2 regions of the Shewanella sp. SM23 genome follow, and region 1 is predicted to be linked to the other one. Evidence: predicted binding sites of a transcription regulator. Region 1 holds the regulator's gene; the other holds the start of a gene.
What was found. The regulator MetJ, encoded in region 1, represses methionine synthesis genes. The targets are predictions, from matches to a motif close to TAGACGTCTAGACGTCTA.
Positions count from the first base shown of each region.

Region 2: metE (5-methyltetrahydropteroyltriglutamate--homocysteine S-methyltransferase) is a predicted target of MetJ. The motif match lies at 1,499-1,516, and genes of this name have one in related genera.

Region 1 is NZ_JAKKRM010000012.1:120,126-124,340, reverse strand. It holds gene nrfD (NrfD/PsrC family molybdoenzyme membrane anchor subunit) at 1-717, shown strand, start outside; gene L5L98_RS15110 (sulfite exporter TauE/SafE family protein) at 824-1,567, opposite strand; gene metJ (met regulon transcriptional regulator MetJ) at 1,702-2,016, opposite strand; gene metB (cystathionine gamma-synthase) at 2,229-3,392, shown strand; gene L5L98_RS15095 (bifunctional aspartate kinase/homoserine dehydrogenase II) at 3,404-4,215, shown strand, end outside.
Region 2 is NZ_JAKKRM010000004.1:141,278-145,492, reverse strand. It holds gene L5L98_RS07120 (HDOD domain-containing protein) at 1-441, shown strand, start outside; gene L5L98_RS07115 (LysR family transcriptional regulator) at 521-1,426, opposite strand; gene metE (5-methyltetrahydropteroyltriglutamate--homocysteine S-methyltransferase) at 1,627-3,897, shown strand; gene queG (tRNA epoxyqueuosine(34) reductase QueG) at 3,994-4,215, opposite strand, start outside.

The DNA.
Region 1 (4,215 bases):
TTAACCAAACCATTCCACTTTTGGCTGATCTTAATTCACTATAACTTCCAGTCTGTGATGGCCATTGGGGTGCTGGCGCTGCTGGCGTATTCTCCCTTAGCTTTTGCGTACGCCATTATTGTGCTGCGGGATGACTTACCAAAATGGGGGTTGGGTTTCCTAACACCTATCGCTAAGTTACTTATGCCATTTCGAAAGCTGATTGAAGTATTGTTGTTTGTCCTCGCCATTGGCGTAGGGGCTTACACTGGCTTCTTAATTTCGGCGATGAATGCTTATCCTATGCTCAACACTGCGGTACTGCCTGCGCTGTTTTTAGTGTCAGGTCTATCGGCGGGCGCTGCGGCAAATGCGGTACTGGCGTTGCTGATGTTTAAGACTGACAGCCACGACAAAACTTTAGTGAAGATGCACGGTTTAGAATTGCCTGTGATGGCGATTGAAATTCTGTTCCTGTTCATGTTGTTCTGCGCCTTGTACTTCAAGGGCGGCGCGGCTGCTGCGGCCTTAGCATCGTTAACGTCTGGGCTATGGGCAAGCGTGTTCTGGATAGGCGTTGTCGGTATAGGTTTTGGTATTCCATTGCTGTTTATGCTGCTACCCGCCGCGACTCGCCACACTAAGGGGGCGATGATCATGGTGGCTTGTGCGAGCTTAACGGGCGTACTCGCCTTAAGACACTTTATTGTGTACGCAGGGCAAAGCTATTTAAGCTGAGTGTAATCTGGCTTTACATATTGATAGATAAAGAAAAAGCACTGGCAATGTCAGTGCTTTTTTATTGTTTGAATCTTGAGAAGGTTTGCCAGTACAAGCAGGACGCTTATTGGGGTAATAACTCGATAACCGACTTCACCGTTAGCACTAAGGCGCTGATACTGCACAGGACTAACGTCGCTATCTTTGTCTTCTCTTTATCGACACGGCCTACTAATCGCCCTGCGACTAAGTAACCTAAAATCACTGAGGGGAGCAGCATCAACGACAGCCACAGATGTTTTAATTCTAATAAGCCTGTGATCGCTAAAATGATCAATGCAATCATGGAGCTAAAAATGAAGAAGGCCGACAGCGCTGCGCGAAACTGCGAGGCATCTTTGCCTGCCAACAAAATCGCCATCGGCGGGCCACCAATCGCGGCGATATTGCCGAAGATCCCTGAAACCACGCCCGCACCGAAGAGGGTTTTCTTATTCACTGGCAGGCTGAATTTATACAGGCTGAGGATCACTGCGACAGTCACAATAGCGGCGATGGATAAACCGAGTATGGGTTGAGGCGCAAACAGTAATAAACTCGCGCCGATAAAACCACCGGGCACGCGGCCTAGGAGCGCATATTGCAAGCCATTGAATTCTAAGTGACCGCGCTCACGCACTAAGGTCAGCAGGGCGATGGAGAAACCCATAGCAATAACAGGCGCAGGTACAAGTTGTGGATCGACGATATACAGTAAAGGACTGGCGACAACCGCAAGCCCAAACCCAATCAGACTTTGGGTTAAGGCGCCCAGAAACACGACCAGCGAGGCTAAGGCGAGTGTCTGTGGATCTATCATAGAAAACATAGGATTTCCTATATCCCAAACCAACTCAAGATGGTGAAATTTAAAGTTTGAAGTCGCTTGGGTATAAACAAAAAGGGATCGTTAACGATCCCTATTGATGAGCACTGTGATATGACTTTAAAAGCGACGAGTCGCTATTCCATGTCTTCCCACTCGATTCCCATTTGATCCATCAACAACTTGGCTTCTGCGGGAATGCTGTCTGGATTATCTTTTGACAGATCTTCATCGTTGGGCAATGGCTGGCCAGTGTAGGCGTGCAAAAATGCCTCACACAACAGCTCGCTGTTGGTGGCGTGACGCAAATTATTGACCTGACGACGAGTACGTTCGTCCGTGAGGACCTTAAGCACTTTGAGCGGAATAGACACAGTAATTTTTTTTACTTGTTCATTCTTCTTGCCATGTTCAGCATAGGGGCTGATGTATTCCCCATTCCATTCAGTCATTGACTCACCTGTTATAACGCTAAATTCGGGGCAGATTTTAAACCCTTACAAAGAACAGTCAAATTATTGCTACTATTTCTTTGTGATTGCAAACAGATTTCTTTATGTTCAGACGTCTAAACGTCTTCACGCCTATTGACGATGGCGTTGGGCTTAGGTACATTTAGACGTCCAGACATCTCTATCAGTCTACCGAATTTAGGAGTCCACCCATGGCAGAGCGTCAATTAGCCACACTGGCAGTGCGTCAGGGTATCGAAAGCGATACTCAATATGGCGCAGTTGTGCCACCGATTTATTTGTCGACTAATTACGCCTTCGATGGTCATAAAAATCCCCGCGAATTCGATTACAGTCGTTCAGGCAACCCAACGCGCTGCATTTTAGGCGAAGCATTAGCGCAATTAGAAAAGGGCGCCACTGGCATAGTGACGTGCACTGGCATGGCGGCCATCACCTTAGTGACTACTTTGCTCGGCCCCGATGACCTATTAGTTGTGCCCCATGATTGCTATGGTGGTTCCTACCGTTTATTTACCAACTTGGCGAAGAAAGGCCAGTTTAAGCTCATAGTGGTCGACCAAACCGACAGCCAAGCGTTAGCCGCCGCCATTGCGCAGAATCCTAAGATGGTGTGGCTCGAAACCCCATCGAACCCATTATTGCGTGTGGTAGATATCGAAGCCATTGCTAAGGCGAGCCATGAGGTCGGCGCGCTGGTGGTGGTCGATAACACCTTTTTATCGCCGATATTGCAACAACCCCTATTGTTAGGCGCGGATATCGTTATCCACTCCACCACTAAATATATCAATGGTCACAGCGATGTGGTCGGCGGCGCTGTGGTCGCCAAAGACGCGCAAATCGGCGAAAGCTTACATTGGTGGTCGAACACTCTAGGCTTAACGGGGTCGGCCTTCGACAGTTATCTGACCCTGCGCGGCCTGCGTACCTTAGCGGTGCGTATTCGCGAGCATCAAACCAATGCCCAGCGTATTATTGAGGTATTAACCCAAAGCCCTGTGGTGAGTAAAGTCTATTACCCAGGGCTTGCGGATCACCCTGGTCACGCCATTGCGGCCAAGCAACAACAGGGCTTTGGCGCTATGCTGAGTTTTGAGCTCAAAGGCGGTGAGGCCGAAGTGGTGGCCTTTTTAGGTGCACTCAGCTTATTTAGCGTGGCGGAAAGTTTAGGTGGCGTCGAAAGTTTAGTGGCAGTGCCTGCCACTATGACCCACAGAGCCATGGAGCCGCAAGCGCGCTTCGAGGCTGGTATTAAGGACACCCTATTGCGTCTATCGGTGGGTATTGAAGATGCCGCCGATTTAGTTGCAGATATTCAAGCAGGATTAGCCGCCGTTGCGGCTTGTCAGTAGAGGAATAATAGATGGCACGTTGTCACTTACATAAATTTGGTGGCTCCAGTTTAGCGGATGCCGATTGTTATCGCCGAGTCGCCCATATCCTGTTAACCCACGGTCATAGTGATGATCTCGTGGTGGTCTCTGCGGCGGGTAAAAGCACGAATTTCCTGTATAAATTATTAGCGCTGCGTGATGCGGGTCAGCTATGGCAAGAAGAATTACAAGTGCTGATCAGTTACCAACAGGGGTTGATTGAGCAGTTGTTGTCGAATGAACAAGCCCGCGATCTGCGTGAGCGTTTGGCCACTGATAAAGCGCAACTCATCAGCCTGTTGTCCTTAGACGAGCGCAATGAATACCAAATCAACCATGTGGTGAGCTTTGGCGAACGTTGGTCGGCACGTTTAATGGCGGCGCTACTGCGCGAATCTGGCGTGGCGGCAAGCCATGTGGATGCCTGTTCAATTTTAGTGGCCGATGAAGCCGCTGTGCCGCAAATTCGGGTACAAGAATCCCGCGCTAAAGTACAAGCCCTATTAGCCGCGCATCCCAATGAACGCTTAGTGATCACAGGTTTTATCTGTGCTAACGAGCGTGGCGATACCTTGTTACTTGGTCGTAATGGTTCAGATTTTAGCGCCAGCCTGATTGCTAGTCTCGCCGATATCGAGCGCGTGACCATTTGGACCGATGTGGAAGGGGTGTTCAACGCCGATCCTAATAAAATCAACGATGCCAAGTTACTGAAAAGTATGTCACTTGCCGAAGCCGATCGCCTAGCGCGTTTAGGCTCGCCAGTATTGCATTCGCGCACTTTGCAGCCGTTATTCAATAC
Region 2 (4,215 bases), on a different contig from region 1:
ACGTTCTATTTAAAAGAACGCCTCGATGAACTGCCACAGCCCTATAAAAAGTTGGTCCAAGGTTATTGGAAGTTGACTGAAGATATTGCAACGGATGCGGTAGATAGCTTAGCGGATATGGAAGGTGTGGAGGTTGATGCTGACGAAGTACAAACCTTAGCTCTGTTCAGTGTGTTCGGCCAAATTATCGCACTGACCGCATTTGCCTATTTAAATGCTAATGCCGAACAGTCATTTCCTTTAAGTGTGATTAAGTCATTGATTGATAATCAACAACAGACCTTAACCATCGAAGCGTTCGAGGCGTTAGATCTCGATCAGGATCTGCGTCAAGAATTTATGATCGCCCATAATTTGCGTCAGACCCGTAATCCTAATTCATCAGGGTTGATACTGCGCCGTGTCTTGTCTATGCGTGGATTGTTGATGAATCCGCTGTAATTTGTCGATGCTATGAAATAGTCATTTGACTCAATAAACAAGCCTGCATTCGCAGGCTTTTTACTCTATGTCACCCGCATTAATTCGTCTTCTGCTGGCGGGATAAACCTTCCCTCGCCACCAGTTGTAACCAATTTTGGATCAATGCAGAGTTAGCACTGTGGCGGCGATAGGCACCAAATAGCGGTCGTTTCAGACCTTCTTGGCCGAGTTTTACCGTAGCGAGACTCAGTCCATGTCCTTCATTAATCGACCAGCTTGGCAGTGCGGCTATGCCGTCTTTACAGGCGATGCGTTGCAATAACATCATGGTTAAATCACAGGTTTTTTGCTCGCCTGCCTCTATGCCCGCAGGCTCTAAAAAGTGGCGATAAATATCTAAACGTGTCAACGGCACTGGATAACTGATAATAGGCAAGTGTGCTAATTGCTTAGGGGTGACATAGGCTTCTTTCGCTAAAGGATGATCCTTAGCAACTACTAACTTCACTTCAAAATCAAACAAATGCTGGTAGGCGAGTGAATGCCCAGGCACAGGATCTGAGGTTAATACAATATCCAGTTCACCCATTTCTAAGGCATTGAGCGAGTCGAATAGGTGACGGCTCGACAAGTCTAATTCGGCTGTCGGATGATCTTGTCTAAATTGCTCCATCACAGGCATTAACCAGCGAAAACAGCTATGGCACTCAATGCCGACTCGCAACTGATTGGTTTCGGTTTCCAGCCCATTCTTCAAATCTGTCTCGGTTTCTAACACCTTAGGCAAAATCTCTTCGGCCAGATGCAACAGGCGTGCACCTTCTTGGGTGAATGACAGTGGCTTACTCTTACGCACAAAAATGGGCGAGTTAATCCTTTGCTCCAACTCCTTAATCTGGTGGGAGAGGGCGGATTGAGTGACAAAACGTTTTTTGGCTGCGCCCGCCAAACTGCCGCTTTCTTTCAGGGCCATTAAGGTTCGCAGGTGTCTTAGTTCGATCATGTTCACTCCAAGTGAATTTCGCTCATGTTGTGCTTGAAATCAATTCGGTTGCTGGAATAGAGACTAACACAATAAACTTCTAGACGTCCAGACGCCCGTTGTTATTTATCAAGGCTGAAGTGCTGAAAAGTGCTAAGAGAAAACAATCTGGTGGGTGCAAGTGCCGAATGTGGCTTATCTCAAATAAAGGAAGATAGAGTATGCAATTAAATAGTCTTGGGTTTCCCCATATTGGGCGTCGTCGTGAATTGAAATTTGCCTTAGAAAAATACTGGCGTGGCGAGAGCACTCAGGCGGAATTACGTGAAGTGGCGAGTGAACTTCGCCGCACCCATTGGCAGTGGCAAGCTGCTGCGGGCATTGAGCAAGTTCCCGTAGGTGATTTTGCCTTTTATGATCAAGTGCTGACCTTAAGCGCGACTTTAAATGCCATTCCTGAGCGTCATCGTGGTGAAGGGGCAATCGATCTCGATACTTTATTCCGCGTTGCCCGCGGCAGAGCGCCAACGGGCCAAGATGCGTCAGCCTCTGAAATGACCAAGTATTTCAATACTAACTATCACTATCTGGTACCTGAGCTCAGCCAAAACCAAGAGTTTTCGATTGCCTATGAGCAGTTCTTTGATGAAGTCAGCGAAGCGCAGTCCTTAGGTTATAAAGCAAAACCTGTGCTACTCGGCCCTGTTAGCTACTTGTTCCTTGCTAAAACCGTGGGCCAAGAGTTTGATAAGTTGAGCTTATTACCCAATTTATTAACTGCTTATGCTGACATTTTGGCGCGTTTTGCTGCTCAGAGAGTGCAATGGGTACAGCTCGATGAGCCCATTCTCGCATTGGAATTGGATGGCGAATGGCAAGCGGCGATCACTGAGGCGTATCAAGCCCTCAGCACTGCGAAGGTGAAGATCCTTCTTACCAGTTATTACGGCGGTATCGCACACCATCAAGCACTGGTATCGGCTTTGCCTGTTGCGGGGTTGCATGTCGATTTAGTCACAGCGCCGGATCAATTGGCAGTCTTTGCCAATGCGCTTGGTCAAGATCAAATTTTGTCGACGGGTGTGGTCAATGGTCGCAACGTGTGGGCGGCAGAGGCGGATTTGATTGCCGAACGCATAGGCGCGGTTGCCCGTGATCTAGGAGATCGCTTGTGGATTGGTACCTCTTGCTCACTCCTGCACAGCCCTGTGGATTTAGAGGTGGAAGCCACGCTTGAGCCCGCGCTGCGTCAACAACTCGCGTTTGCGAAGCAAAAATTACTCGAACTGGCCAATGTGCGCCAATTGCTACTGGCACCTGAATCTATCGCGGCAAAAGAGATTGTGCAAACCTGTTTGGCACGCCGTGAGGCGAAAGCGCAGGCCGCCGACAGTCAAGTGATTGCCCGCGTTGCCGCGTTGACATCTGCCGATTATGAGCGCGTCAGTGATTTCAGCGTACGCCAAGCTGTGCAGCAGCAGAAATACCGTTTACCTCTGTTGCCGACCACCACCATTGGCTCCTTCCCACAAACACCGGCAATCCGTGGACTACGCAGTCGTTGGCGCAAGGGCGATCTGAGTGATGCACAATATACAGAGCAATTGCAGCAAGTCACCCGCGATACTATCGACCGCCAGCTTAAACTCGGTATCGATGTACTGGTTCATGGTGAGGCCGAGCGCAACGATATGGTGGAATACTTTGGTGAGCAGCTTGCGGGCGTTGGCTTTACCAAAAATGGTTGGGTGCAAAGTTATGGTTCACGCTGTGTTAAGCCACCGTTGATCTATGGTGATGTTAGTCGTCCAAGGGCGATGACGGTTGATTGGGCCGAGTTTGCCCAAAGTCTCACCGACAAGCCTGTAAAAGGCATGCTGACTGGCCCTGTGACGATTCTGCATTGGTCATTTGCCCGTGAAGATATCGGCCGCGATGTGATTGCGACTCAGCTGGCGCTGGCGATCCGTGATGAAGTGGTGGACTTACAAAATGCCGGTATTGGCATTATACAAATCGATGAGCCCGCCTTCCGTGAAGGTCTGCCATTGAAACAAAGTGAGTGGCAAACCTATTTAGATTGGGCGGTTAATGCCTTTAAACTCAGCGCTGCTGGCGTGACTGATGAGACTCAAATCCACACCCACATGTGTTACAGCGAGTTTAATGACACCATTGCCGCGATTGCCGCCATGGATGCCGATGTGATTACTATCGAGACTTCGCGTTCACGGATGGAGTTACTCAATGCCTTCGAAGATTTTGAATATCCAAATGAAATTGGCCCCGGTGTGTATGACATTCATTCGCCAAACACTCCAAGTGTGGAGGCCATGGTGTACTTAATCGAGAAAGCGGCGCAAAAAGTGCCCGTACGTCAGCTATGGGTTAATCCAGATTGCGGCCTAAAAACCCGTACTTGGGATGAAGTTGAACCCGCACTGAAAAACATGGTCGATGCCACGCGAGAACTACGTCGCCGCCTTGGTTAATATTATGCTTGAGTGAAATATTTTTTTACTGAGTTTATTGAGTTAGTAACAGCGGATGCTTATGCATCCGTTGTTGTTTATTGCTTGCCGACTAACTTAAGCATCTCGCGGTAAGCCTTTTTCGATAATGCGCACCATGCGCTCGGTTTTGCGGCGGGCTTTTTGTTGTTCAGTTGCTGCGCTTTCAGCAAGGCGCGATTGCTGGGCATTAAGCGCCCATTCAATATGCTCACGCACTATCTCATCGATATCTTCGCTGTGATTGCGGGCGTTAAGTGCGGCAATAATGCTTGGGCTCGCGGGAGCGTTACCCAGTGC